DNA from 4 places in the Povalibacter sp. genome. Region 3 is predicted to be linked to each of the others. Evidence: riboswitches for the same ligand, from Rfam matches in the RefSeq annotation. Region 3 holds a riboswitch; each other region holds the start of a gene.
The links. A riboswitch is a leader RNA that binds a small molecule or an ion and turns the genes downstream of it on or off. The one in region 3 is predicted to bind cyclic di-GMP.
Positions count from the first base shown of each region.

Region 1: another riboswitch for cyclic di-GMP. It lies ahead of V7D81_RS10530 (M23 family metallopeptidase); the one in region 3 lies ahead of V7D81_RS03170 (putative Ig domain-containing protein).
Region 2: another riboswitch for cyclic di-GMP. It lies ahead of V7D81_RS09980 (hypothetical protein); the one in region 3 lies ahead of V7D81_RS03170 (putative Ig domain-containing protein).
Region 4: another riboswitch for cyclic di-GMP. It lies ahead of V7D81_RS14740 (pilus assembly protein PilM); the one in region 3 lies ahead of V7D81_RS03170 (putative Ig domain-containing protein).

Region 1 is NZ_DAINNK010000028.1:8,260-15,666, reverse strand. It holds gene V7D81_RS10555 (cell division protein FtsQ/DivIB) at 1-419, shown strand, start outside; gene ftsA (cell division protein FtsA) at 509-1,744, shown strand; gene ftsZ (cell division protein FtsZ) at 1,861-3,063, shown strand; gene lpxC (UDP-3-O-acyl-N-acetylglucosamine deacetylase) at 3,270-4,193, shown strand; gene V7D81_RS10535 (DciA family protein) at 4,278-4,562, opposite strand; cyclic di-GMP riboswitch class I at 4,643-4,743, shown strand; gene V7D81_RS10530 (M23 family metallopeptidase) at 4,877-5,794, shown strand; gene secA (preprotein translocase subunit SecA) at 6,119-7,407, shown strand, end outside.
Region 2 is NZ_DAINNK010000025.1:35,051-42,457, forward strand. It holds gene V7D81_RS09955 (alpha-E domain-containing protein) at 1-80, opposite strand, end outside; gene V7D81_RS09960 (circularly permuted type 2 ATP-grasp protein) at 84-1,502, opposite strand; gene V7D81_RS09965 (hypothetical protein) at 1,658-2,053, opposite strand; gene V7D81_RS09970 (hypothetical protein) at 2,207-2,506, shown strand; gene V7D81_RS09975 (hypothetical protein) at 2,710-3,051, shown strand; cyclic di-GMP riboswitch class I at 3,159-3,245, shown strand; gene V7D81_RS09980 (hypothetical protein) at 3,445-5,328, shown strand; gene rraA (ribonuclease E activity regulator RraA) at 5,428-5,913, shown strand; gene V7D81_RS09990 (high-potential iron-sulfur protein) at 6,031-6,378, shown strand; gene V7D81_RS09995 (lipocalin-like domain-containing protein) at 6,453-7,407, opposite strand, start outside.
Region 3 is NZ_DAINNK010000005.1:58,605-66,011, forward strand. It holds gene V7D81_RS03165 (putative Ig domain-containing protein) at 1-1,385, shown strand, start outside; cyclic di-GMP riboswitch class I at 1,576-1,663, shown strand; cyclic di-GMP riboswitch class I at 1,818-1,902, shown strand; gene V7D81_RS03170 (putative Ig domain-containing protein) at 2,089-3,924, shown strand; gene V7D81_RS03175 (NTP/NDP exchange transporter) at 4,091-5,377, shown strand; gene V7D81_RS03180 (TonB family protein) at 5,485-7,389, opposite strand.
Region 4 is NZ_DAINNK010000047.1:9,177-16,583, forward strand. It holds gene V7D81_RS14735 (penicillin-binding protein 1A) at 1-2,310, opposite strand, end outside; cyclic di-GMP riboswitch class I at 2,370-2,472, shown strand; gene V7D81_RS14740 (pilus assembly protein PilM) at 2,776-3,837, shown strand; gene V7D81_RS14745 (PilN domain-containing protein) at 3,839-4,420, shown strand; gene V7D81_RS14750 (type 4a pilus biogenesis protein PilO) at 4,420-5,076, shown strand; gene V7D81_RS14755 (pilus assembly protein PilP) at 5,107-5,613, shown strand; gene pilQ (type IV pilus secretin PilQ) at 5,634-7,407, shown strand, end outside.

The DNA.
Region 1 (7,407 bases), on a different contig from region 3:
GGGGCGAGGACGGGTTGATGAACACGCGCGGCGAACTGTTCCTGAAGCACTCGCGGCACATTCCGCCCGAGCTGCCGCAGCTGATCGGTCCCGAAGGTACCGAAGAGGAAGTGGCGCATCTGTATCTCGAGAGTTATCCGCGCCTGCTCGCCGTCGGCATGCGGCTCGCGAAGGTCGAGCTCGATCCGCGCGGCGCGTGGGAACTCACGCTTTCCAATGGCGTGCAGGTGCGGCTCGGTCGACAGGACGTGCATGAGCGGCTCGAACGCTTCCTGCGTGTGGCCAGTCCGCTGGTGGCGACGCGCAGCACGGAAGTCGGCTACGTCGATCTGCGTTACAGCAACGGATTTTCGGTCGGCTGGAATCCGCCGGCGACGCGCGTGGCGCATGACGCGACCGCGACTGTGCCGGATGCGTGAGTGAAGAGGCCCCCTCCCTGTCCCTCCCCCGCTGTGCGGAGGAGGGGAAGAAGAGAGGGCGGGAATGAATCTGACTCGCAAGGTGGGAAGTGGCTAGAAAGAATGACCGCAATCTGATCGTCGGCCTGGATATCGGCACCTCCAAGGTCGTCGCCATCGTGGGCGAGATGACTCACGACGGTTCGCTGGAGGTGGTGGGCCTTGGCTCGCATCCTTCGCGCGGACTGAAGCGTGGCGTCGTCGTGAACATCGAGTCGACGGTGCAGTCCATCCAGCGCGCGGTCGAGGAAGCCGAGCTGATGGCCGGCTGCGAGATTCATTCGGTGTACGCCGGCATCGCCGGCAGCCACGTGCGCAGCCTGAACTCGCACGGCATCGTCGCGATCCGCAACAAGGAAGTGACGTCCGAAGACGTCGATCGCGTGATCGATGCGGCGCGTGCCGTGGCGATTCCGGCAGACCAGAAAATCCTGCACATCCTGCCGCAGGAATTCCTGATCGACAGCCAGGAAGGCATCCGCGAGCCGATCGGCATGTCGGGCGTGCGCCTGGAAGCCAAGGTGCACATCGTGACCGGGGCCGAGAGCGCGGCGCAGAACATCGTGAAGTGCGTGCAGCGCTGCGGGCTCGCGGTCGAAGACGTCGTGCTCGAACAGCTGGCGTCGAGCTACGCGGTGCTGGCCGACGACGAAAAGGAACTGGGCGTGTGCCTGGTCGACATCGGCGGCGGCACGACCGACATCGCGGTGTTCTCCGGCGGCGCGATCCGTCACACGGCCGTGATTCCGATCGCGGGCGATCAGGTGACCAACGACATCGCCGTCAGCCTGCGCACGCCGACGCATCACGCCGAAGAGATCAAGATGAAGTTCGCCTGCGCGCTGTCGCAGCTCGCGAACTCCGACGAGACCATTGAAGTGCCGAGCGTGGGCGATCGTCCGCCGCGCCGGCTGGCGCGCCAGACGCTCGCCGAAGTCGTCGAGCCGCGTTACGAGGAACTGTTCGCGCTGGTGCGCGAAGAACTGCGGCGCTCCGGTTTCGAGGAAGTGATCGCGGCCGGCGTCGTGCTGACCGGCGGCAGCGCCAAGATGGAAGGCGCGGTCGAGCTGGCGGAAGAAGTGTTCCACATGCCCGTGCGGCTCGGCATTCCGCAGCACATCAGCGGGCTGGTGGACGTGGTGAGCAATCCGATTCATTCGACCGGCGTGGGCCTGCTGCTGTACGGCCGCGAGAACTACATGCGCGGCCGGCGCGAATCGCCGCTCGGCGGTAACGCGCGCGGCGTGTTCGATCGGATGAAGGCGTGGTTTCAGGGCAATTTCTGATCGCGTTGCATGCGAGCAGATGAAGGTGAAGGGTGGTGCGCAGTGTCCTCTGAACGCGGTGCACCGATTTGTCGACGTGGATTTGAGATGTCGTCACGACATCGAGGGGACTAACGATGTTTGTACTTGCTGATACTGAGAATCAAGGGGCCGTCATCAAGGTCATCGGCGTGGGCGGCGGCGGCGGCAACGCCGTGTCGCACATGATCCAGACCGGGATCGAAGGCGTGGATTTCATCTGCCTCAATACGGATGCTCAGGCGCTGAAGCATTCCAAGGTCAAAGTCGGTCTGCAGATCGGCTGCAACATCACCAAGGGTCTGGGCGCGGGTGCCGATCCTGAAGTGGGCCGTCAGGCCGCGATGGAAGATCGCGACCGCATCATCGAAATGATCGAAGGCTCCGACATGCTCTTCATCACCGCCGGCATGGGCGGCGGTACGGGCACGGGCGCAGCGCCGGTCGTGGCGCAGATCGCGAAGGAGCTCGGCATCCTGACGGTCGCCGTCGTGACGCGTCCCTTCGACATGGAAGGCCGCAAGCGCATGGGCTCGGCGGAACACGGCATCAGCGAACTCAGCCGTCACGTCGACTCGCTGATCACGATTCCGAACCAGAAGCTGCTCACGGTGCTCGGCGGCGATGTCACGCTGCTCGACGCCTTCAAGGCGGCGAACCAAGTGCTGCAGGGCGCGGTGCAGGGCATCGCTGAACTGATCACCAAGCCCGGCATGATCAACGTCGACTTCGCCGACGTGCGCACCGTGATGGCGGAAACCGGCATGGCGATGATGGGTTCGGGTTCGGCACGCGGCGAGAACCGCGCGCGTGAAGCGGCCGAAGCCGCCGTCTCCAGCCCGCTGCTCGAAGACGTCAATCTGCACGGCGCTCACGGCCTGCTGATCAACGTCACGGCCGGCATGGACCTGCGCACCAGCGAGTTCAGCGTCGTCGGCGATACGGTGAAGCAGTACGCGTCGGAGGATGCGAACGTGGTGGTCGGCTGCGTGATCGATCCGGAGATGAGCGAAGACATCCGCGTGACGGTCGTTGCGACCGGCATCGGTCGCCCGGTGGCCGAGCAGATGCCGCAGCCGGACGCGCGCAAGCAGATGACGGCGATTGCCGGCGGCCGCGCCGGTCGCGTGCCGACGCTCGATGATCTGCACGTGCCGACGTACATCCGTCAGCAGCGCGACAGTGGTCGGGACTACGGCCGCGATTCCGTTGCACCGCGTCGTGCGGTCGGGGATGGCCTCAATTCCGATGACACCGCGATGCTGGATATTCCGGCATTCCTGCGGCGTCAGGCGGACTGAAGTCGTCCAGGTCAGGGAACCTGGCGGTCGGGCAAAGCGTCCCCTTGCCCGACGTTGAAGTGACCGCGTGTCGACCCCACAAGTCAGAGGCTTGTGGGGTCCGGCATGCGGTGCTACGGTGCCGCCGCTTTTCGAGGTTTCATGTACCGATTTCCTTCAGCGCCGCGATCCTCCGGCCAGCTCGGGCCCCGCACCTAGAGCCTCCCATGCTTCGCCAACGCACCATCAAGAACTCCATCCGCGCCACCGGTGTCGGTCTGCATTCCGGCAAGAAGGTGCTGATGGTGGTGAAGCCGGCGCCGCCGGATACCGGCGTGGTGTTCCGTCGTACCGATCTCGACCGGACCATCGACGTGCCCGCGTACGCCGAGAACGTCGGTGAGACCACGCTCGGCACCACTCTTATTAAAGGTGAGTCGCGGGTCTGCACCATCGAACATCTGATGTCCGCCTTCGCCGGCCTGGGCATCGACAATGCCTATGTAGAACTGTCGGCCGAGGAAGTACCGATCATGGACGGCAGCGCCGGACCGTTCGTGTTCCTGCTGCAGTCGGCGGGTGTGGAAGAGCAGTCCGCACCGAAGCGTTTCGCACGCATCCTCAAACCCATCCAGGTGGAAGAGGGCGACAAGTGGGCCCGCTTCACGCCGTACAACGGCTTCAAGGTCAATTTCGAGATCGAATTCAATCATCCGATCTTCAAGAAGCGCGACCAGATCGCGAGCATGGATTTCTCCAGCACCTCCTTCCTGCGCGAGATCAGTCGCGCACGGACGTTCGGCTTCATGCGCGATCTCGAATACATGCGTTCGAAGAATCTCGCGCTCGGCGGCTCGATGGAGAATGCCATCGTGATTGGTGACGCGGGCGTAATGAATGAGGAAGGCCTGCGCTACGAAGACGAGTTCGTGAAGCACAAGATCCTCGATGCGATCGGCGATCTGTACCTGCTCGGCAAGGGCATCCTCGGCGAGTTCAGCGGCTTCAAGTCCGGTCACGCGCTGAACAACCGGTTGCTGCGCAAGCTGATTGCGACGCCGGATGCGTGGGAGGAGGCGACCTTCGAAGGCGATGAGCAGGCGCCCATCTCTTATATGCCGGCGACGGCGGTGTCCGCCGGCGCCCTGTAGGTCAGGCTTCAGCCTGACTTCTTAATTTAAGAGGCCGGCTGAAGCCGGCCCCACAGTAAGAGCAAGACGAAGAAAATCCCCGCCTCACCCCGGCTTCCCCACCTTCACCTGCACTTTCGTGAACTGCGTCTCACCCTGCGCCCGCAGCCGTTCTGCCAGGGTTTCCTGCAGATAGTGGATCCGCGACCCCCAGGCCGCGGAATCCGCCACGATGACCAGCGTCCCCTCGCGGTAACTCGCTGAAACGACGTGGGCTTTCTCGTCGCCATCGAGCGCGGCCCGCACCCGATCCGTCAAATCGAGCGTCTCCCGGGCGCGACGCTCCAGCTGCGCGAGCAGCGGGCCCAACCCAGTCGAAATGGGCTTCATGGGTTCAGACATAAGCTGAAATGTGCAATGTGAGGGCTGACTGCTTGATCTTTGGGTTGCGGATTCTGCATATTCCCGACCGCTGTTAAGGGCAAACCCGCTGAAAGGCGGGGACGCAAAGCCACCGGTCTAAGGGCGCTGCCTTCGAAGGCAGGACGGTCACGATAGCGGGGTTGCCAGGATGTACAACTCGAATCATCGGTTCTACGTCCACACCTCTCTGGATATGCCGTTGGTGCAGCTTTCTCGATGCGGCTGCGCCGGCAGGACGTTTTTGTCGCGCCAGATTTTTTGAGGACGCGAGGCATGATCGAATGAACGTCATCGTCTTTTCCAAACGCCTGGGGCGCGCTCGCCAGATCGAGCTCGGCCGCCCGCTGGCTGCGACGGTGACCATCGGTCTGATCGTGACCATCCTTGCCGGCGTGCTCTTCGCCGGGGTCCAGCTCGGACGCAGCAACGTTTTCGCTCCTACCGCCCAGGTCGCCGACTGGGGCCGCCGGCTCGAAGAGCAGCGCCAGCAGGTCGTCGACGCCAGGCAGGAATTGCAGAACCGTCTCGATGCGCTGGCCGGCCGCGTCGGCCAGATGAATGCCCACGTGATCCGCCTCGATGCGCTGGGCCGCCGCCTGACGGAGATGGCGCACCTCGACAAGGGCGAGTTCGATTTCGACCGCGTGCCCGCCGTCGGCGGACCCGAGGCTCTGGCCGAGAGCGCGCTGGTTGCGGCACCGGACATTTCTTCGATGCTCGATACCCTGAGCCGCCAGATCAAGGATCGCGAGCGCCAGCTCAGCGTACTGGAAAGCCTCATTTCCACCCGCAATCTCAGCCGGCAGATCGTTCCGGGCGGACGCCCCGTCATGCAGGGCTGGATTTCCTCCTACTTCGGCCAGCGCACGGACCCGTTCAACGGCCGCACCGTCTACCACAAGGGCATCGACTTCGCGGGGCCTGCGGGCTCGCAGGTCGTCGCCGTCGCTGCCGGCGTCGTGACCTACTCGAAGGACCGTTTCGGCTACGGCAAGACCGTGGAGATCAACCACGGCAATGGCTACGTGACGCGCTATGCGCACAACCAACGCACGCTGGTGACGCCGGGCGACACGGTGCAGAAGGGCCAGGCCATCGCCCTGATCGGCTCGACAGGCCGTTCCACCGGGCCCCACCTGCATTTCGAAGTACTCAAGAACGGCCGGGCCATCGACCCGATGAGCTTCGTGCGGCAGTAGCTGCAGGCCGGGGCGGCAGTCCCGGATGATGACGGCGTCTTAATTCCAGCACCGACTTCCGACTCTGCCTGTGGGGCCGGCTTCAGCCGGCCTCTGGCTGTAGGTCAGGCTTTAGCCTGACATCCAAAGGCCGGCTGAAGCCGGCCCCACAGCTAGAAAAACAAGGCCCGCCGCCCTCGGCCTTGTTTTCGCACGCCCCGCCCCGAACTCGGCCTGTCGGTCCCAAGGCCGCGCACGTCCATCAAAAAAACCCGACGGCATGGGGTCGCAGGGTGGCGTGTACAATCGCGTCCTTTCTTTTGGCCCACCTCGGAGCTCTCTCTCGTGGCGAATTGGCTCAGCCAACTGTTCGGCAGCCGCAATCAGCGGCTCGTTAATGGATATTCCAGGGCCGTCAGCCGGACCAATGCCCAGGAACCCGCGTTCCAGGCACTGAGCGACGAGGCGCTGCGCGCCAAGACCGAGGAATTCCGCAAGCGCCTCGCCGACGGGGCGACCGTCCACGACATCCTTCCGGAAGCCTTTGCGGCAGTGCGTGAAGCCGCGCGCCGCACGCTCGGCATGCGCCACTTCGACGTGCAGCTCATCGGCGGCATGGCGCTCAACGACGGCAAGATCGCCGAAATGCGCACTGGCGAAGGCAAGACGCTGGTCGCGACCCTGCCGGCCTATCTGAATGCGCTGCCCGCGAAGGGCGTGCACGTGGTCACCGTGAACGAATACCTGGCCTCGCGCGACGCCGAGTGGATGCGCCCGGTCTACGAATTCCTCGGACTCACGGTCGGCGTCATCAGGAGCGGCCAGTCGTCGGAAGAAAAGCGCGCCGCCTATGCGTGCGACATCACCTACGGCACCAACAACGAATTCGGTTTCGACTACCTGCGCGACAACCTCGCGTTCCGTCTCGAAGACCGTACGCAGCGCGGACTCGCCTTTGCCATCGTCGACGAAGTGGACTCGATCCTGATCGACGAGGCGCGCACGCCGCTGATCATTTCCGGCCCCGCCGAAGAAAGCACCGAGCTGTACGTCGCCATCAACAAGCTGGTGCCGCGGCTCAAGCGCCAGGAGTCCGAAGAAGGCGAGGGCGACTACTGGGCGGATGAGAAGTCCCGCCAGGTGCACCTCTCGGATACCGGTCACGAACACGCCGAGGAACTCATCACCGAAGCGGGCCTGCTGAGCCCCGACCAGAGTCTCTACGACGCATCGAACATCCGCCTGATGCATCACCTGAACGCAGCGCTGCGCGCGCACGCGTTGTATCACCGCGATGTCGAGTACATCGTGCGCAACGGCGAAGTCATCATCGTCGACGAATTCACCGGTCGCACCATGCAGGGCCGGCGCTGGTCCGACGGCCTGCACCAGGCCGTCGAAGCGAAGGAAGGCGTGCGGGTTCGCGAAGAGAACCAGACCGTCGCCTCCATCACCTTCCAGAACTACTTCCGCATGTACACGAAGCTGTCGGGCATGACCGGCACCGCGGACACGGAAGCGTTCGAATTCCAGTCGATCTACGGCCTCGAAGTCGTCGTCATCCCGACCCACCGGCCGATGATCCGCAAGGACCATGCCGACTTCGTGTACCTCACCGCGAAGGACAAGTACGA
Region 2 (7,407 bases), on a different contig from region 3:
TCGAGCATGCGCGCGAGGTTCTCGGCGCGCTCGGTGTAGCGGGCCATCCAGTAGAGATGGTCGGCGGTGCGACTCAGCATCCGTCAGCGCTCCAGAACCCACGTGTCTTTGGTGCCGCCGCCCTGCGACGAATTCACGACCAGCGATCCTTCGCGCAACGCGACGCGCGTGAGGCCGCCGGGCACGAGCGTCACTTCCGCACCCGACAGCACGAAGGGCCGCAGATCCAGGTGACGCGGCGCGACGCCCTGTTCGACGAAGGTCGGGCAGGCCGACAGCGACAGCGTCGGCTGCGCGATGTATTTCTCCGGGCTCTTGAGAATGCGCTGGCGGAAGTCCTCGATCTGTTCCTTGGTCGACGACGGGCCGATCAACATGCCGTAGCCGCCGGCGCCGTGGACTTCCTTGACGACGAGTTCGGGCAGATGCGCCAGCGTGTAGTCGAGATCTTCCTTCCGCCGCAGCACGTAGGTCGGCACGTTCGACAGCAGCGGCTCCTCGCCGAGATAGAAGCGGATCATGTCCGGCACGTACGGATAGATGGATTTGTCGTCGGCGACGCCGGTGCCGATCGCATTGGCAATCGTGACGCGACCGGCGCGATACGCGGCGAGCAGGCCCGGAATGCCGAGCATCGAATCGGGACGGAACACCAGCGGATCCATGAAGTCGTCGTCGAGACGGCGGTAGATCACGTCGACGCGCTGCGGGCCGCGCGTGGTGCGCATGTAGAGGAATTCGTCTTCGACGTAGAGATCCTGGCCTTCGACCAGTTCGATACCCATCTGCTGGGCGAGGAAGGCATGTTCGAAATACGCGCTGTTGTAGGCACCCGGGGTCAGCAGCACGACCGTCGGATCGTTCACGCCCGGCGGCGCGACGCTGCGCAGATTCTCGAGCAGCAGATCGGGATAGTGCTCGACCGGGGCGATCGAATGCTGCGCGAACAGCTCCGGAAACAGCCGCATCATCATGCGGCGGTCTTCGAGCATGTAGGAGACACCCGAAGGCACGCGCAGGTTGTCTTCGAGCACGTAGAACTCGCCGGCGCCGGCGCGCACCACGTCGATCCCGGCGATGTGCGCGTAAATAGAGCCGGGCACGTCGACGCCCTGCATCTCGGGCCGGTACTGGCCGTTGCACAGCACCTGCTCGGCCGGAATGCGGCCGGCCGCGAGGATGTCCTGGTCGTGATAGATGTCGGCGATGAAGGCGTTGAGCGCCCGCACGCGCTGGCGCAGTCCCGCGGCGAGGTGCTGCCATTCGGGCGCCGGGATGATGCGGGGAACGATGTCGAAGGGAATCAGGCGTTCGGTGCCCGCCTCTTCGCCATAGACGGCGAAGGTGATGCCGACGCGGTGAAAGAGCGAATCGGCTTCGGTGCGCTTCTGCGCTACCCGGTCTTTCGGTGTTCTGGCGAGCCATGACGCGAAGGTCCGGTAGTGCTCGCGAACACTGCCGTCCGGCGCGTGCATTTCATCGTAAGGCGTCTCCCCTGGCATCCGCGGTCCTGGTTCTCGTGGCGACAGGAGCCGAGGGAGCGAAAACCGTGCCAGCCCGGAATCAGTGCATTACGCGGTAAAAGCCGCTACTGGCCGGAGCGAGCCGCCCCAGAACGGGGCAGCACAGAAACCATCGTGGTGCGATCCGCGGGCGGTCAGGGCAGCTGGATCTTGCCGCCGCCGCGCCCGCCGCCCCCCATGGTCGGCGGCAAGCCGCCCTGGGGCACGACCAGCTGCGAGGCCTGCTGCCGGCGCATCTCCTGGATCTGCTGCACGGTGCGCTCGATGGCGGCCTGGGCCGCGACACCGAACCCGGCCACGGCCTGGTCGAGCGTCTCGCCCGGAATCTCGAAGCTCAGCGGCACCGGACCCATGTTGGTCATGATTTCCGCCTGGCCCACGAACAGGACCGGGCGTGTCTCGTCCCTCGATCCGTCGCGCTTGACGGGGGTCAGCCGACGCAGGGCGCCCACGCGACGATCGGTAAACATTTCTTCCTGGTACAGCGCATCGGCATCCATCTGCGCTTCGGCATCGCGTTCGTCAGCCATGGGTTCCTCGGCGGTTATGTCAGCGGGCGGGGAGTAAAGCAGCCCCATTTCTTCACATCAAGCAGGCCTGCGCCTCAAGGCAGGCCTTTCTCTATGAAGGCGTGTCCGACTGGTTACAATGCCGGCCCTCTCCGCTCGCTCCCGACGCCCCCAATGCAGGAAAACGATAATCCCTTCTCCGAGGCCTTCGGCAAGGCCGTCGACCTCGGCAACCGGATCGCCGACACGGACCAGAAGGCGGACATCTGGGACATCGCCGACGGTCTGCTCGCGGGCGCCGTGCAGTACTGGCTCTATTCGCGTCAGCCCTGCTCCGACCCCGAGTGCGAGGAGTGCCTGCCGATCAGCACGGCAGAAGGTCGTTTAGAAGAACTGCGCAAGCTCATGAAGCAGTTCGCCGCCGAGAGCGAGTACTTCCACTCGCCGACCGATCGCAACGTCGGCCGTGCCTGAACGGTCACGGCCGAACACACAAGTCAATCCGTTTTTGACCTCGCAGGAGCTGAATTTTTTTCTTCTCGCGCAGGTACTTGATTGGCAATGCGGCGACGGCGCAACACCCGGAAGCGCCCGCCTTTTGTGATGCAGCTCACACCACGCGGCGAGCCGGCTTCCGCAGACTTTCCGCCGACCACACTCGAACGGACCTGACAGACATGGGGTTGCTCCGAAATCTGAAGCTGCGGAACCGGGCGTACGTCTGCGCCTACAACTCGTTCCGCTTCGCAGCCCGACTGCGCGGCGACCTGAGCGAGTTCGCGCCGTCGATCGCCGAGACCATTCAGAGCGTCGGCGACGAACTCGCCTCGCTGGCCCGCGATGCCTGCCCGAGCGAGACGGACCGGCGTCAACTGATCGACGGACTGGAAGGCGCGCTGCGCGCGCTGGGTCTGTCGGACGCGGCACAGGTCCACATCGTGTCGCAGCTCGCGCCGCGCATCATGGCCGGCGAACCGGCCAGCGTCAGCAAGGAAGCCTGGACGCGCATGGCCGTGTGAGACATAACCTCACCGCCGCGACAGCCCCTCCACTGTCGCCGTATTACATGTCTCCTGAAACCGACCTGGCCGCTTGACTTATCCCGTCGCGCTGCCGAAGAATCGATTCGTGCCAAGGGCAAACTCGCTGAAAGGCGAGGACGCAAAGCTACCGGTCTAACGGAATCATTTCCCAGGACAGCGGGGTTGCCACGAACCGCAGGACGAATGCGGTTGATTCGACGGACGCCATCGGTCGGTCAGCAGAAGTTTTCTTCTTCTCATCGATCAGAAATCCACTCAGCGCCGTCGACGTGACATCAATCGAGATGCGCGCGCACGCATTCTCTCCCCCGTCGAAATGATCCGTCCGGCCGTGGTTCGACCGGATTGCGGATTTGATGGGGAAGGAACGTGGAAGAGAACACCAGCAAGGTCTTCGTGGGACGTGGCGCCAATGCGTCCGTCGATCCGCTGCTCGCAGCGACATCCTCCACCGAACCCGCCAACACGCTCTTCATCATCAATCTCTGTTCTTCGATCGCGCCGATCCAGACCGCCGGCAAGACCATTCCCGGCTTCGACAGCCACAAGCTCTACCAGGTGGCGCGCGCCGAAGACGGCCGCACGCGTCATCGCCTGCGACTCGGATTCTTCACCAGCGAAGCCGATGCGGAACAGGCGCTGAGCGCCGTTCGCGACAACTATCCGACCGCATTCGTTGCCTGTCTGTCCGACGACGATCGTCGCTTCGCCCGCGGCTATGTGCCCAACACGGAAACCACGGCGGCGTGGAAGCGTCCGGTGCTGGTGCCGAAGCCGGCTGCCGTCGAAGAACCGGTGAAGGCAGCGCCGGTCGCCGCTACGCCGGCGCCAGCGGTTGCGAAAGAAGCGCCGAAGGCAGCGGTGAAACAGGAAGCGGCCGCAGCCAGACCTGCACCTGTCATCGCGAAGCCCGCGGCCGTCGCGGCAGCGCCTGCGAAACCGGCAGCGGCTCAGTCGGCCTCCGAAACCGACATCGAACTCTCGTGGGATCTGCCCGAACTCACGCCGCCGCAGCCGTCTGCCAGCGCGCCGGCACCGCAGACCGTCGCGCCCGTCTACAAGACGGACACCGTCATCAAGGCACCGGCCTCCAGCCCGCCGGCCGAAGCGGCGAAGAAGGCGCTCGCCGCGCCGGCTGAAATCCAGCTGACGCTGGAGAAGGAACCCGCACCGCCGAAGCCGGCCGCCGCTGCCGCGCCTGCGAATGCTCCGGCACAGCCTTTCCATGTCGGCAAGGGCGTCGAGATTCCGGGTTCTGCGCTCAGTCTCGAATCGACGGCGAAACATCCCATTCCTGCCGCGCCGGTAGCACCGCCTGCGAAACCGGCTGCTGCGAAGGCAGCGCCGTCGGTCAAGGAAGCGTCAAAGCCCGCCGCCGCCAAGAGCGAGCCGGCGCGCAAGCCCCCGGAGACCAAACCTGCTGCCGCGCCAGTCGCCGCGCGCGCGCAGCCGCCGGCGGGTGATCGCCGCGTGCCGGAGCTCGACAGCACGCAGACGATCCGCGCGCTCACCAGCGCCGAACTCAACGACGACTCGCAGGAAAAGTGGTTCTCGATCCAGCTGGTCGTGTCGGAACGTCCGGTGAATCTCGATGCCATGCCGCACCTCGACATCTTCGAGGCCTACAGCGTGTATTCGATTGCCAATGCCGGCAGCGGCAAGATCGTGTACTCCCTGCGCCTCGGCTTCTTCCGCGAAGAAGTCTCGGCAGAAGCGGTCTCCGGCTATCTGCGCACGTTCTTCCCCTCGCCGAGCGTGATCCGCATCAGCGCCGCCGAGCAGACCCGTTTCAAGGACGCGCCCGCACCGAAAGCAACCGCGGCAGCGCAGACTGAAGGCAAGATCATCGAACTCAATCACGCGCGCGATCGCAAACCGACCATCCCGACCGTGACCATGGAAGTGACGGATCGCAGTCCCAGCGGCACCTTCAATCCCAACGCCACGGGCTCGTTCAATCCGAATGCGACCGGTTCGTTCAAGCCCGGCGCCACCGGCTCGTTCAAGGTCGACGCGAGCGGCAAGCACAAGACGCTGAAACCCGCAGCCAAGTCCGCGGCGCATGCCACCAAGCGCTCGGCGCCGATGAGCAAGACTTCCGCGACGGGCAAGCACAAGGCGCTCGTGAAACGCAGCCTGAGCGAACAGCTGCTCGACGAGGCGCGCGAGGTGCAGCTGTCGGAGAGCGCGATCCGCAAGCTGCCGAAGAACGATTCCCTGCTGTCGCGCCTGGTGGACAAGCTGACGAAGTGACGGCGCGCCACGCAGTGGCGCGCGCACTTCATCATTCCCGCTTCTCCCCGCTCCCGCGCTCCGGCAAACTCGCGTGCCCTCTTCACCAGGTCACCGAGCATGGATTTCCGCACCGCCGATCTCTGCGATCAATTCAGCGACGAACTCGAAGTCTGCGAACCCCTGTTCCGCAGCTATGGCGGCAACCCGCGCTTCGCCGGCGCCGTCGCGACCATCAAGTGTTTCGAAGACAACTCGCGGGTGCGCGATCTCGTGGCCGAACGCGGCGCGGGTCGCGTACTGGTGATCGATGCCGGCGGCTCGATGCGCCGCGCCGTACTGGGTGATCTGCTGGCGCAGAAGGCCGTCGACAATGGCTGGAGCGGCGCGATCGTCTACGGCTGCATCCGCGATTCCGCGGCGATCGCGGCCATGCCGCTGGGCGTGCGCGCCCTCGGCACGCATCCGATGAAGACGGACAAACGCGGCGAAGGCCAGCGCGATCTGCCCGTGCGTTTTGCCGGCGTCACGTTCCGCAACGACGACTGGGTGTACGCGGATGAGGACGGCATCGTCGTCGCGCGCCGCCAGCTTCCCGCGAACTGAAAATCACTCGCAAATCGGAGTGCAAAGTAATGTCCTCGGGTCGAGGGCACGAACACTCCGGCCTCGATGCGGCGCTAGAATCCGCGCCAGCCAGCATTTCGCCAGCCGAGGTTCATCATGAGCGATTCCAGTGTCGATCGTCGCACGCTGCTCAAGACAGCCGTTGCCGGACTCGTCGCCCTGCCCTGCGCCGGTCTCGTGCGCCGCGCCGAGGCGGATGAACTGCCGCATCTCTCCGAACAGGATTCGCTCGGGATGGCGATGGGCTATGTGCACGATGCGAAGAAAGTCGATCCGAACAAGGTGCCGCAGTACAAGGCCGGCAGCTTCTGCCACAACTGCGTGCAGCTCACCGGCAAGGAAGGCGACGAGTGGCGTCCCTGCAATCTGTTCCCCGGCAAGCTCGTGAACAAGGACGGCTGGTGCAAGGTGTGGGTGCTGAAGCCGGGGGCGAAACCCGGCTGATTTCTTCGCCTTCCTGTGGGGCCGGCTTCAGCCGGCCTCTGGGAAGTCAGGCTAAAGCCTGACCTACAGTCAGATCAGAAAGTCAGCCGCTGACCATACCCGGTCAGCTCCAGGTAACCGCGTCCGATCGCACGATCCCCTTCATCGAACGCCGTCACCGCGCCTTCCCAGTAAATCGTTCCGGTACTGGCGCGCGTATCGCTTTCCTGATCGTCCATCAGCGGTCGCAGACGGATGCGACGCTCGCCGACGCGCACCTGCCACTCCACCGGATACTCGATGCCCGTGCGCGGCGAACGCCAGCGTCGCAGCGGTTGCCATTCGATCTGCTCAGGCGCAAAAGTCTGCACTTCATCGCCGCGGGCCTGGCGATGCGACGCGAACGCCCAGCGCTGCGCCGACGTCGGATCGCGCATCCGCGACACCATCAGCGCGCCGCCGTCGTCCAGGTTGATCGCCGTCCAGTCCCAGCCCTGCGTCTGCGCGTCGAGAAACGTCGTGGACCATTCGTGATCGAGCCAGGCGTGACCGCGAACGCGCTGTGTCCCCGCTGCGGTTCGCAATGACCCTTCGACCTGCAGGCCGGGCAGGCTGTAGTAGTAGCTGGCGGTGCGCACGTCCGGTGCCTTCTGACTGAAACCGTTCTTGCCATTGAGCAGCGGCGAAGACTGCGCCTGCAGTTGCAGATCGAAAGCGAACTCTGCGGTATCGACGACGGCGCGATAGCGACCGTTCGACGCGGCACCCTCGTCGACCCGCTGCAGCGACCAATCTTCGATGGCGACATCGAGCCGCTGCGGCTGAGCGTACGCGAGGCCGAAGCCTTCCCGTGCCGCGCGCTCGCCGCGCAGCAGCTTGCCGCGGCGCGGATCGCTGAGCGCCGCGTGCGCGAACAGCACCTGCTTCGCGGCAAAGCGCGACGGGTTGCTTTCCTGCGTTCCGGGACGCGTGCGAAAGAACGTGACCTGAAATCCGAGCGGATCGCCCTGCGGCGTTTCGAGCCATCCGGTCACGTACCACCATTCGGTG
Region 3 (7,407 bases):
TCTCCGCTGCCTGGGCGGCCAATACCCAGCGTCCCGTGATTTCCGGAACGCCGCCGACCTCGGTCAAGGTCGGCCAGTCCTATGCGTTCACGCCGACGGCTTCCGATCCGGACGGCAACACCGTCACCTTCGGCATCCGCAACCAGCCCTCGTGGGCGAGCTTCAATCGCAAGACCGGCAGGCTCAGCGGCACGCCGAACAGGACCGGCACCTTCGCGAACATCAACATCTACGCCTGGGACGGCAAGTACGGCACCGACCTGCCGCGCTTCACCATCACGGTGACGGCCGCCAACCGCAGCCCCACGCTCTCGGGCACGCCGCCGACCACCGCCACCGTCGGGACGAACTACAGCTTCCGGCCGACCGCCAGCGATCCCGACGGCGACGCGCTCGGTTTCAGCATCAGCAACAAGCCTGCCTGGGCGAGCTTCAGCGCCTCGAACGGTGCGCTCACCGGCAGGCCGACCGCCGCAGGAAAGCATTCGAACATCGTCATCCGGGTCAGCGACGGCAAGGTGACGACGTCGTTGCCGGCCTTTGCGATCACGGTGAACGCCGCCGCCGTCAACCGCGCGCCGACGATCAGCGGCACGCCGACGACGAGCGTGAACGTGGGCAGCGCCTACAGCTTCCGTCCGACGGCCGCCGATGCCGACGGCGACGCGCTCGGTTTCAGCATCAGCAACAAGCCGGCCTGGGCGAGTTTCAGCACCTCGACCGGTGCGCTCACGGGCACGCCGACGGCGGCGGCAACGCATTCGGACATCGTCATCCGGGTCAGCGACGGCAAGGTGACGACGTCGCTGCCGGCCTTTGCAATCACGGTGAACGCCGCCGCCGTCAACCGCGCGCCGACGATCAGCGGCACGCCGACGACGAGCGTGAACGTGGGCAGCGCCTACAGCTTCCGTCCGACGGCCGCCGATGCCGACGGCGATACGCTCACCTTCAGCATCAGCAACAAGCCGGCCTGGGCCGCCTTCAGCACCTCGAACGGCCAGCTTTCCGGCACGCCATCGGCGAGCGATGCGGGCAGCTACGCGAACATCGTCATCAGTGTCGGCGACGGCAAGGCATCGACTGCATTGCCTGCGTTCTCGATCGCCGTGAATCAGGCAGCGACCAAAAGCGCGACGCTGTCGTGGGCGGCGCCGACCCAGAACACCGATGGCACGACGCTCACGAATCTCGCCGGCTTCCGCATCTATTACGGCACGTCCGCGAGCGCGCTGAACCAGACGATCCAGGTGGCCAATCCGAGCGTGTCGACCTACGTGCTCGATGGACTGACGCCGACGACGTACTACTTCGCGGTGCGTGCGTACACGAGTGCAGGAACGGAGAGCGCGAATTCGAACGTCGCGAGCAAGACGCTGCAGTGATGCGCGGAAAATTGCCGTCGTGTTACGAAGCGCGAACCCGACGGATGCAGTGCGATGCGCGAGTGCGCACGCATTGCATAAGCGAGCGCCTTATGTTTTCTGACGTTCTTATGTGAAGCTCGAAATCACTTGAGCTGTCTGTAGCCAACGACAATTGCAAAGGTGTTTTTACTGGGGTCTACTCGACCACGCTTCACAAGGGCAAACCCGCTGCAAGGCGGGGACGCAAAGCCTCCGGTCCGGTGAGCGCAAGGGCGCAGGATAGCGGGGTTGCCGGCCAGAGGACTGTTCGTTCCTCCGTCGTCATACCCGAACGCTTCCCTTCCTTGATGCCACTCGCTGCAGGTTTGCTCCGGTGAACCGATCGTCGCGATGCGTGCCATGTCAGGCGCGAATCGCAACGCTCGTGAAATAACGGCGAAAAAGTTCAGGAGTTGAAAAGGGCAAACCCGTCGAAAGGCGGGGACGCAAAGCCTCCGGTCCGACGCGCACTGCGCGGGATAGCGGGGTTGCCAGCAAAGAATCTGCGACTGCATCGGATGCCGATGGATTTGCAGATTCGGGCCGTCGATCCGTGACGCACCAGCGTCAGCGCACACATCGACGTCAGCGTCATTGCCTTGGCCGATCGTCCGCAACGTTCGCGATTCGCTGTCGCGACGTGCTGAAGCAGGTGCAAGCAATGAAAACGAGTTTCGGGAGCATGATGATTCGACGGCTGGTCAGGGCGAGCATCGTTCTGTGCGCGGTTGCGACGCTCGCAGCCTGCGGCGGCGAAGGCGACGACGCCGTGGCCGCTGCTCCGCCGACGTCGCCCACGTCGCCGACCACGCCGACGCCTCCTCCCACGGCGAACCATGCGCCCGAGATCACCGGCACGCCGGCGGCTGCGATCGAAGCCGGGCAGGACTACTCGTTCACGCCGACGGCGAGCGACGCCGACAACGACTTCCTCGAGTTCTCGGTGACCAACAAGCCGACGTGGGCGACCTTCAGCGTCGACACCGGCGCATTGACCGGTTCGCCGCAGGATGCAGACGTCGGCGAAACCCAGGACATCACCATCACGGTGACTGACGGACGCGATCAGCGCTCCATCGGTCCGTTCCGTATCGTCATCCGTTCGCGCAGCGCCCCGCCGCCGGCCGCCAACAATGCGCCGACGATCAGCGGTACGCCCACGGCTTCAGTCGATGTCGGAGCCGCCTACAGCTTCCAGCCGAGCGCCGCGGACGCCGACGGCGACGCGCTGCGGTTCTCGATCTCGAACCGTCCCTCGTGGGCGAGCTTCAGCACCTCCTCGGGCACGCTGAGCGGCACGCCCGCGGCGGCCAACGTCGGCAACTTCTCCAACATCGTGATCAGCGTGAGCGACGGCGTCGCGACCACGGCGCTGCCCGCGTTCGCGATCAGCGTGAAAGGACCGGACAACAGCGCGCCTGCGATCGGCGGCACGCCGATGACCTCGGTGCAGGCGGGCCAGGCCTACTCGTTCCAGCCGACGGCCACCGATGCCAACGGCGATGCGCTGACCTGGAGCATCCAGAACAAGCCGTCGTGGGCGAGCTTCAGCGCGTCCACCGGCCGCCTGACCGGCACGCCGGCGGCGTCCAACGTCGGTTCGTTCGCCAACATCATCATCAGCGTCAGCGACGGCAAGGTCTCGACCGCGCTGACGGCGTTCACGATCACCGTGCAGGCGGCCGCCAATCGCGCGCCGACGATCAGCGGTACGCCGGGCACGAGTGCGACGGTCGGCACGGCCTATTCGTTCACGCCGACGGCAGCCGATGCCGACGCCAGCGACACGCTCGGCTTCAGCATCCAGAACAAGCCGACCTGGGCGAACTTCACCGCGTCGACCGGCCGGCTGAGCGGCACGCCGACGGCGGCCGGTACGTTCGGCAACATCATCATCAGCGTCAGCGATGGCAAGGCGTCGGCCTCGCTCGCGGCGTTCACCATCACGGTGAGCGGCGGCAGCACCACCCCGCCGCCCGGCAATGCCGCGCCGACCCTTTCCGGCACGCCGGCGACTTCCGTGACCGTGGGCGCCAGCTACAGCTTCCAGCCGACGGCGAATGATCCGGAAGGCGCGACGCTCGCGTTCAGCATCAGCAACAAGCCGGGCTGGGCGACGTTCAGCACGACCACCGGCCGACTCTCGGGCACGCCGAGCGCGACCGGCACGACCTCGAACATCGTCATCGGGGTCAGCGACGGCACCCATTCCGTGTCGCTGCCTGCCTTCAGCATCGCCGTGAATGCGGCACCGGCCACGGGCAGTGCGACGCTGTCGTGGGTCGCACCGACCCAGAACACCGATGGCACCGCGCTGACCAATCTCGCCGGCTATCGCATCGTCTATGGCACGAGTTCCTCGGCGCTCAACCAGACGATCACGATTTCGAACCCGAGCGTGACGAGCTACGTGGTCGACGGTCTGGCCTCGGGCACCTGGTACTTCGCCGTGAAGGCCTACACGGGGTCGGGTGGCGAGAGCTCGCAATCGAACGTCGCCAGCAAGACGATTCCTTAGAAGTTCGACGGGAGCCCGGTGCAGCCGGGCTCCCGCATCGGCCGCTCGTCGCAGCCCGCCACCGCTGACCGCATCGTAACTGCGACGGTCGGCATCCTCCGTTTAGAATCCCCGCGCCGCGCCTGCCATGGTGCGCGATCGATCCATGAGACGGCGAGGGCATTCGATGACCACGACTTCTTCAGGTTCCCTGCTCGGCAATCTGCTGGGACGGCTGGCACCCGTGGAGCCTCGCGAAGTGCGCGCCGTCGTGGCGGCATTCGGTCTGTTCTTCTTCATGTGGGCCGGCTACTTCGCCGTGCGTCCGTTGCGCGAGACGATCGGCACCCTCATCGGCCGCGACCAGGTGGCCGACCTGTGGATGGTGACCTGGGCCGCCTCGCTGCTGATCATCCCGCTGTACGGGATCATTGTGGCCCGCGTCCGGCGCAGCGTGTTTCTTCCCGCCATGTACGGCGTCGTCGCCGTCGTGCTCGGCCTGATCGGCGTGGCCCTGCAGGGCGATCAGATCAATCCGGCGGTCGGCAAGTTCTTCTACGTCTTCATCAGCGTGGTCAACCTGTTCCTGCTGTCGATCTTCTGGAGCTTCCTGCTCGAGCTGTTCGACAGCGGTCAGAGCAAGCGGCTGTTCGGCGTGATCGCTGCCGGCGGCAGCGCCGGTGCGCTCGTCGGGCCGCTGGTGTCCGACTTCAGCGTCGCCTCGATTGGCAACAACGGCCTGCTGTTTCTCGGCGCGGCGCTGTTCGTCGCCGCCATCGTCTGCCAGCGCCTGCTGCTCAACATCTGGCGCGACCGCACCGAGTCGGTGGAGGAGGATCGTCCGCTCGGCGGCAACATGTTCGCGGGCGTGACGCTGATCCTGAAGTCGCCCTACATCCTCGGCATCGCCTGTTTCGTGGTGTTCATCTCGGCCGTGAATACGCTGCTGTACTTCGAGCAGCTGCGCCTGGTGGAAGTGAACTATCCGGAGATCACCGATCGCACGCGCATCTTCGCGCGCTTCGACTGGATCGTGCAGACGCTGACGGTGCTGTCGCAGATCTTCCTCACCGGCCGCATCGCGCAGCGCTTCGGCGTGATCGCGTTGGTGACGGTCGTGCCGCTCATCATGGTCGGCGGCTTCGTGGCGCTGGCCGCGACTGGAACGCTCGGCGTGCTCGCCGTGGTCTTCATCCTGCGCCGGGCGATGGAATACGCCTTCGTGCGCCCGGGCCGCGAAATGCTCTGGAGCCCGCTCGACAAGGAAACCAAGTACAAGGCCAAGAGCACCGTCGACGTGCCTGTGTATCGCGGCGCCGATGCGCTGTCGGCCCAGCTCAACAAGGGACTGGAAGGCATGGGCTGGGGACCGGCGGCACTGGCCCTGCTGGGCGCAGGCGTCGCGGCGCTGTGGGCGCTGCTGGGCTACTGGCTGGGGCGACGCTTCGACAGGGGCGTCGCGAAGACGGGATAGATCTTCTCTGCCTGTGGGGCCGGCTTCAGCCGGCCGCGACTGCATCCAGCAGCACAGGCCGGCTGAAGCCGGCCCCACAGGAACAGGAAGAAGCCGCGAGGCGGCTCCTACTTCAGCGCGAACCGCACCCGCAGGATCGCGCGCTGTTCCACGGTCTTGCCGTTGCGCGTCACCGGCTCGAAGCGCCACTTCGCCAGCGCATCGAGCGCTGACTTGTCGAAGACGCCGGCTGGCTGCGATTCGCGCACGATCGGGCTGCGGGTCGTGCCGTCGGTGGCAATGACGAATTCGATGTCGACCCAGCCTTCGATGCCGCGGCGCTCGGCATCGTTGGGATAAGCAGCCGCCACTTCGCGCGTACGCGGCAGCTCGCGAGCCTGGACGACGCGGTTCGCAGCATCGCGTTCTTCCTGGGCCGCTGCGATCTGGTCGCGCAGCGTGCGCGCATTCGTCATGCGCGGTACCAGCGTCTCTGCCCTGTTCGTGAGCAGGCCGGCGCGTTCGAGATCGCCCTGCGCCAGCGCCGTGCGGGCGTGATCCAGCAGGGTGAATGCGAGTCGCTGTTGTTCCGTCCGAACCGCTGCTGCGTCGGGCGACTGTTCCGCCAGTGTCTGCAAGCGCTCGAAGGCATTGTCGCCGGCCGGTTCGATGAGGCGCCCGTTCTCGCGCAGCTTGATGATCGGCGCCAGTTGCTCGTCGATGACGGCACGCGTCGCGGCCGTCGTCAGTGCATTCAGTTCCTGTTCGACCTGCGGCAGGTCCGGCAGCGCGAGTTCGAATTCGCGATCGAGTGCGGCGGCGGCTGCGAACTGCGTGCGCGCCTGCGCCATGTCCTCATTCGCCATGGCTTGCCGCGTTTGCGCGAGCAGGCGCGAGCCGACGTCGGTCGCCAGAATGCGATTCACCGTGTCGTCTTCGCCCAGATCGCGCGCGGCGCGCAGATGGAACACGGCGCTGTCGTCTTCCGGCTCCAGCAATTGACCCGCCGCGATACGGCTGCGCGCCAGCTGCGTGTTGGGCGCGGCAGGCGCCGTCGGCGCACTGACGGCAGGTGCTTTCGCCGGCGCCTGCCGGACCGAGCGCGACAGTGCCAGCAGTTGCGCATTCAGCGTCGGGAGTTCCGGATGATCGGGCTGGGCCTTCTGCAGCGTCGTGAAAGCGCGCGCGGCGGCCGCGGCATCGCCTGCCTGCAACGCCTGCGTGACCTGTGTTTCGAGCGCATCGAGCACGTCCTGGACCCCGGCGAGTGCTGCGGCATTCGCCGGCTCGACCGTCAGCACCGCGCGATAGCGTTCGAGCGCATTGTCGCCCGACGGCGCCGACAGCTTGCCCGCGGAGAACGCGGCCTGTGCCGCCGCGAGCGTCGGCGTCGTGTCGAGCGCGGGTGTCGCCACTGGCTGAGTTGCCACGGACGCAGGGGTGGGCAGGGTCTCGACCGCGGGCTCGCGTCGCGACAGAAAAATGACTGCGCCGACGATGAGCAGCAGAGCGCCTGCGCCGGCGCCGATCAGCGGCACGCGATGGGCCGGCTTCGTGAGTTCCCGGACGCTCGCGAGCGCCGGCGATACGTTCTGGGCCAGTTCGTGATAGCGGCGCGTGGCCGTGGCGAGGAACAGATTCGCGCGCGCCGGCGACACGGGCTTGTGCAGGAAGCGATAGACACTGCCCCTGCTGATGAGCCCTGCGACACGACCTTCCTCGTCGCGACGACCGGTCGCAAGAAGGACGAGTTCGGGAAACTGGCTTTGCAGCTTTTCGAGTGCGGCGGCGGCTTCACCGCGCAGCACCTGCATGTCTGCGATCAGGATGCCGCAATGGCCGCCGACCAGCAGTTCGACGGCGGCGTCGATGGAGGGGGCGTGCCAGAGGGTGTGATCAGCGCCGGCAGCCTGCTGCAGCGTCGCGATCAGCGCCTCGTCGGTGCTGATCACGATGACGTCTACGGAATCGCCGGTCAGGGTGCCGGCAACGTGAAGGGCGCCAGGATTTGCGTCCGGTTGCCGGCGTTGCATTGCATCGTTGCATCGGGG
Region 4 (7,407 bases), on a different contig from region 3:
CGTCACGAGACCCGGCGGTGGCACGCGCCGCTGCTGCGGTACTCCCTGCAACGCCTCGTGCATGAAATAGATCCACATCGGCAGCGCCGTGCGGCTGCCTTCTTCGCCGGGCCCCAGCGATCGTTCCTGATCGAAGCCGACCCACGCGGTCCCCACGAGCGACGGCGTGAAGCCGCAGAACCAGGCATCGCGGCGATCGTTGGTGGTGCCGGTCTTGCCGGCGAGATCGTCGCGCTTCAACTGCATCGCGCGTACGGCCGTGCCGCGGCGGACCACGTCGGCCATCATGTCGACCATCAGGTAGTCGTTCTGCGGCGAGATCGAGACGGGAGCAATCGCCTTCTCCGGCAGGTAACTCAGACTGCCCCAGTTGCGTTCATCGACGGTCGGCGGCGGCGGTGCGCCCTCCGGCACGTTGATGACTTCCGTCGCTGCGTCGGCAGGCTGCTCGACGCATTCGCGACAGACGATCCGCGGTTGCGACTCGAACACCCTGTTGCCATCCGGCCCGATGATGCGATCGATGTAGTACGAGCCGACCCGATAGCCGCCGTTGGCGAAGATCGCGTAGGCGCTCGCCATCTCCAGCGGCGACACCTGCGCCGTGCCGAGCGCGAGCGTCAGGTTGCGCGGCAGGTTCTGCTCCGGAAAGCCAAAGCGCTCGATGTACTGGGTCGTGTAGGCGGGTCCCAGCGCATGCATCACGCGGATCGACACCAGATTGCGCGAACGGACGAGTGCTTCGCGCAGCCGCATGGGGCCGCGGAATTCGCGCGAGTTGTTCTGCGGCCGCCAGACCGTTTCCAGCGACGGATCTTCGATCACCAGCGGCGCGTCGTTCACGACGCTGGCCGGCGTGAAGCCGCGATCCAGCGCGGCTGAATACAGGAAGGGCTTGAACGCCGAACCCGGTTGACGCTTCGCCTGGACGGCGCGATTGAAATTGCTGGCGAAGTAATCGAAACCGCCGACCAGCGCCGTGATCGCGCCGTCCTGCGGATCCATCGCCACGAACGCGCCCTGGGCTTCCGGCACCTGCACCATGCGCCAGTTGCCGGAACGTTCCTGCGCGACGTACACGACATCGCCCACGGAGAGGATGTCCGCGGCGCGCTGCAACGGCGGTCCGACGCTGCCGTCCGCGAGCGGCGCCCGCGCCCAGCTCAGTCCGCTCCAGGGCAGATTGATGCGTCCGTGAACTTTCGACCAGGCGACGGCGCTGCGGTCTTCGACGGCACGAATGAGCGCAGGCTCGAGTCCGCCGCGCAGCGGAAACTCATAGAGCAGTCGCGACCAGTCGGACTCCGATGACTGCGCCGGTACCGTGACCCGGCTAACCGGGCCCCGATAGCCGTGGCGCGAATCGTATTCGACCAGCGCGGCGCGCACGGCACGTACGGCTGCGGATTGCAGGCGACTGTCGAGTGTCGTGATCGCTTCGTAGCCCGCGGTGTAGGCGTCGGTGCCCAGGCGGTTGTAGAGATCGGCGCGCACCATCTCCGCGATGTACGGCGCGTCGACTTCCACGGCGGGTCCGTGCAAGCGCGATTCGACCTGCGAGTTGTCGGCGGCGCGCTGTTCGTCCGCGGTGATGAAGTTCTTCTCGCGCATGCGTCGCAGCACGTAGCTGCGGCGATGCTTGGCGAGTTCGGGATTCGCAACCGGATTGTCGCGCGAGGGCAGGCGGAACGTGCCTGCGATCAACGCCAGCTCCGGCAACGACAGCTGATCGATGGTCTTGCCGAAATACACCTCGGACGCTGCGCCGACGCCGTAGGCGCGCTGGCCGAGAAACATCTTGTTCATGTACAGCGTCAGGATTTCCTGCTTGCTGAACTGCTGTTCGATGCGCAGCGTGAGAAAGATTTCCTGCAATTTGCGGCGATAGCTTTTCTCGGGACTGAGAAAGATGCCGCGCGTGAGCTGCATGGTGATGGTGCTGCCGCCTTCGCCCTTTTCGCCCGACATCAGGTGACGCACGATCGCGCGCGCCAGTCCTGGATAGTCCACGCCGCTGTGCTGGAAGAAGCGATCGTCTTCGGCGGCCAGCACGGCATTGACGAGCTGCTTCGGCAGCGCTTCGAACGAAAGCGGAATGCGCCGCTGTTCGCCGAACTGCGCGATCAGCTTGCCGTCGCGGCTGTAAACGCGCAGCGGCACCTGCAGACGGATGTCGCGAATCGCTGCGACGTCCGGCAAGGCCGGCTCCAGATATTGATAGGCACCACAGAGCCCGAGCGTGAGACCGCCGATGAGCACGACGATCGTTGCCAGGGCGAAACGCAACCAGGCCGGAAGGTAATGTCGCATCACAACAAATGAACCTAAGTCCTTGCTTTAAAAAATGCCGGTATGCAATAGTAGCCGCGAATTTACGTGGGCAAACTCATCGAAAGGTGAGGACGCAAAGCTTCCGGTCTACGGGTGGATCCTCCTGAAGGAGGGGATGTCCAGGACAGCGGGGTCGCCGGCGGAATGATAGGGGCATCGAAAAAACGCTGTCCTGTCGTGACCTGCCGTACGCATGAGGTCACTGGCCGATCCATGCGCACTCCAAGTCATTGATCCGGCAATTGCGTTCTCCCACAGCCCAATAATTGACTTAACAAAGGCTGAGCTGGAGCGACGCGGCACGCCGGTTTCCGAAATCGCCTCGATGGTATTTCGTGAGACTCCTCACATTCAACTTAACAAGCAGCTGTATATATTTGCGCCTCGTATTTAGTGCTGATCTCAGATAATCCCCTAAGTATCTGACGAACAAAGGGAAATAGCGTGCTTTTTTCAGCCAAATCCCGACCGGTGCTGGGACTGGATATCACCACCTCGTCGGTCAAGCTGATCGAGATCAGCATGAGCGGCGGCCAGTATCGGGTGGAATCCTATGCCGCCGAGCCGACGCCGCCGAACTCCATCAATGAGAAAGCCATCGTCGACGCCAATGCCGTCGGCGACGCCATCAAGCGTGCCGTGAAGCGTTCGGGCGCGCGCGCCAAGGACGCAGCCGTCGCCATCAGCGGCGACGCGGCCATCACCAAGGTCATCCAGATGCCTCGCACCCTGAGCGAGAACGAACTGGAAGGCCAGGTGGAAATGCAGGCCGACCAGTACATCCCGTTCCCCATGGAGGAAGTGAGCTTCGACTACGAAGTCATCGGCCCCTCCGAAAAAGATCCCGAAATGCTCGATGTGCTGCTCGTGGCGACCCGCAGCGAAAACGTCGAACAGCGCGTGGCCGCCTGTGCGGCGGCGGGTCTGACGGCCCGCATCGTCGACGTCGAAGCCTTCGCGCTCGAAAATGCCTGCCGGCTGCTGACGCACCAGATGCCCGATGGCGGTCTCGGTCGCGTGCTGGCAGTCGTCGACTTCGGCGCCAGCAGCACCACCTTCAGCGTGCTGCGCGATCTCAAGGTCATCTACACGCGCGACTTCGCCTTCGGCGGCCAGCAGCTCACGGAAGAAGTGATGCGCACCTACGGCCTCAGCATGGAAGAAGCCGGTCGCGCCAAGAAAGAAGGCGGACTGCCCGGCAACTACGAAACCGAAGTGCTCGGTCCGTTCATCGACGACATGTGCCAGCAGGTCAGCCGCTCGCTGCAGTTCTTCCTGGCGTCCGGCGCCGGTCGCGAACAGCCCGAGCAGATCCTGATCTGCGGCGGCTGCGCCAACATCCCGGGCGCCGCCGAAATGATTCAGAGCCGCGTGGGCATCGAAGCCCTGCGCGGCGATCCGCTGGGCCAGATGAAGGTCAGTCAGAAGGCCAAGGCCCAGTCGGTGAAAAAGGATGCGACTGCCTTGCTGACGGCGTGCGGTCTGGCGTTACGGAGTTTCGACTGATATGCCAAGAATCAATCTCGTCCCGTGGCGCGAAGCCGAGCGCAAGCAGAAGCGCCAGGAATTCGGCGTCGGTGCCGTTGGCGCACTCGTGCTGGCCGGCGCCATCGCGTTTGCAGTGAATCTGCAGATGAGTTCAGCGATCGGCGCACAGAACGAACGCAACCAGTATCTGAAGGATGAAACCGCGAAGCTCGACAAGCAGATCGCCGAGATCCTGGAACTGGACCAGGAGAAGCAGCGCCTCGTCGCGCGCATGCAGGTGATCGAGCAGCTCGAGCGCAGTCGCGCCGAGGTCGTGCATCTGTTCGATCAGCTGGTGCGTACGCTGCCGGACGGTATCTATCTCACCTCGATCAAACAAACCGATCGCAAGGTGCAACTCAGAGGTATTGCCCAGTCCAGTTCGCGCGTCTCGAACTACATGCGCAACATCGATGCCTCCGAATGGATGGCCGATCCGTCGCTGGACATTCTCGAAACGAAAGGTGGCACTGCAACAGGTTCGGATTTCACGCTGAACGCGACGCAGGAAAATCCGAATCTGAAGGCGGCCGCGGGCGGAGCCGCACAGGGAGCCCACTGATGAGCAATCTCCTGGAAGATCTTCGCAATCTCGATCCGAACGATGTCGGTCGCTGGCCCGCGGCTTTCCGCTTCGGCGCCATCGGACTGATCTTCGTGATCGGCGCCTGCGCAATGGTGTACTTCCTGGCCTGGAAGCCCAACAAGCCGGATCTCGACGCGGCGCGCGCCGAGGAAATCTCGCTGCTGGAAACCTTCACCACCAAGGCGCGCAAGGCGGCCAATCTCGATGCCTACAAGGCGCAGCTGCAGGAAATCGAACGGTCCTTCGGCGCTATGCTGCGCAAGCTGCCGAACAAGACCGAAGTGCCCAACCTGCTGACCGACATCTCGCAGCAGGGCGCAGGCGCCGGTCTCGACCAGAAGCTGTTCCAGCCGAACGCCCAGGTAAACAAGGATTTCTACGCCGAACTGCCCATCAAGATGCGGCTGACCGGCAGCTTCCATTCGATCGGCGCATTCGTCAGCGGCATCGCGGCATTGCCGCGCATCGTGACGCTGCACGATGTCGAGATCACGCCCCTGTCCAAGGATGCGCGCGGCGGTGTCGATCAGCTGCAGCTGGATGTGGTTGCAAAGACTTACCGCTACCTGGACGACGACGAGCAGACCGCAGCGCAGCCCCGCGCGAATCAGCGCCCGCGTCCGAACGGTTAACGATCAAGGAACCAAGGCGTCACCCATCCCATGATCCAGAGCAAGCTACCCATCGCCGCGCTGGTCCTGCTGTGTCTGAGCGGATGCTCGGGCGGCATGGACGAGTTGCAGCAGAAAGTCGCCGAGATCAAGAGCCGGCCAGGCGAACGCATCGAGCCGCTGCCCGAGATCAAGCCGTACGAAACCTATGCCTACAACGCGAGCAGCCTGCGTTCGCCGTTCGTGCAGAGCGCGCCTTCGGGCAGCGACGTCGCGAACGCGATCCGCCCGGATTCGAAGCGTCCGCGCGAGTTCCTCGAACAGTTCCCCATCGACAGCATGAAGATGGTCGGCACGCTCGCCCTGCAGGGCAAGAACTATGGCTTGGTGCAGGGCAAGGACGGTCTGGTCCACCGCGTGCTTCCCGGCAGCTACGTGGGACAGAACGACGGGCGCGTCATCAGCATCACGCCCACCAGAATCTCAGTGATTGAAATCGTGCCCGACGGCGTCGGCGGGTACATCGAGCGGCCGGCTGCGCTGGCGCTTACCGAATGAGTCTCAGGGAGAAACCAAGAATGTCGTCGTCATTTTCGATCCAGCCCGTCGCCATGGCATCGTTGCGGCGGTTCGCGGTCATGTTCCTGGGGCTCCTTGCCGCGCACACCGCGCTCGCGCAGGGCTCGAATCGCCTCGAGGACATCCGCGCCAACGTCACGGCCGGCAACAAGGTCGAACTGACGCTGCGGCTCAGCGACACCGCGCCGCAGCCGCTGACATTCACGGTCGACAACCCGGCGCGCATCGCGCTGGACCTGCCGGATACGTCGGTCGCCATGACTTCGCGTCGCATCGACGTGAAACAGGGCGCGCTGGACACCGTCAACGTCGCCGAGGCCAATGGCCGTACGCGCGTCGTGCTGAATGTCGACAGCCTGGTGCCCTACGAGACGCGGCTGCAGGGCAACTCGATCATCGTTACGCTCGGCGCAGGCCGCAGCGGCTCCGTCAGTGCGGAACCGAGTGCCGTCGCGGCGTCGTCGCCCCGCTCGTCGGCAGCACCGGTGTCGGGCATCCGTTCCGTCAACAACATCGACTTTCGTCGCGGCAGCGATGGCTCGGGCCGCGTGATCGTCGAGCTGACCGACGCCAAGGTGCCTGCGGATCTGCGCCAGGAAGGCGGCCGCATCGTCGTCAACTTCGCCAAGACCACCTTGCCCGAGTCGCTGATGCAGCGTCTCGACGTGGTCGATTTCGCCACGCCCGTCAACTCGGTCGACGCCATGCGCGTCGGCGACGGCACGCGTCTGGTCATTGCGGCGACGGGCGATTACGAGCAGCTCGCCTACCAGTCGGACAATGTCTACACGATCGAGGTCAAGCCGGTCGTCAAGCTGCCGCCCGAACTCCAGGACAAGAAGGAATACACGGGCGAGCGTCTGACCCTGAATTTCCAGGACATCGAAACCCGCGCCGTGCTGCAGCTCCTTGCTGACACGAGCGGCCAGAACATGGTCATTGCCGACACCGTGGGCGGCAACGTCACGCTGCGCTTGCAGAACGTGCCTTGGGATCAGGCTCTCGACGTGGTCATGCGCAACAAGGGCCTGGACATGCGCAAGGAAGGCAACGTGATGCTGATCGGCCCGGCGGCGGAAATTGCCGCTCGCGAGAAGCAGTTGCTCGCCGCACGCAAGGAAGTGCAGGAACTCGCGCCGCTGCGCAGCGAATTCCTGCAGGTGAACTACGCCAAGGCGGCGGATCTGGCCTCGCTGATCAAGTCGGGCAACAACAATTCGCTGCTGTCGTCGCGCGGCAGCGTGGCGATCGACGAGCGCACCAACACGCTCCTGCTGCAGGACACTTCGGATCGTCTCGCCGACATCCGTCGCCTGGTGGCCACGCTGGATATTCCGGTGCGCCAGGTTCGTATCGAAGCCCGCATCGTGATCGTCAGCGACGACTTCAGCCGCGAGCTGGGCGTGCGGTTTGGCGTCAATGCCACGACTACCAACGTGGGTGGCAGCGACGGTCAGGGTTTCGTGAGCAATCGCGGCCTGGATGCACCGGATACGGCGGTGTTGTTCCCTGGTGCGAATGATCCGCGAGGCGGTCTCGAAATCGGCGAGGCAATTGATCGCTATATGGTGAACCTGCCCGCGGCCAATCCGGCCGGCGCACTGGCGTTGACCTTCCTCGATTCCGACTTCATCGTCGACCTCGAACTGTCGGCAGCCCAGGCCGAAGGCCGCGGCGAGATCGTGTCGCAGCCGACGCTCGTGACGGCGAACCAGCGCGAAGCATCGATCGAGCAGGGTGTGGAAATTCCGTATCAGGAGTCTTCATCCAGCG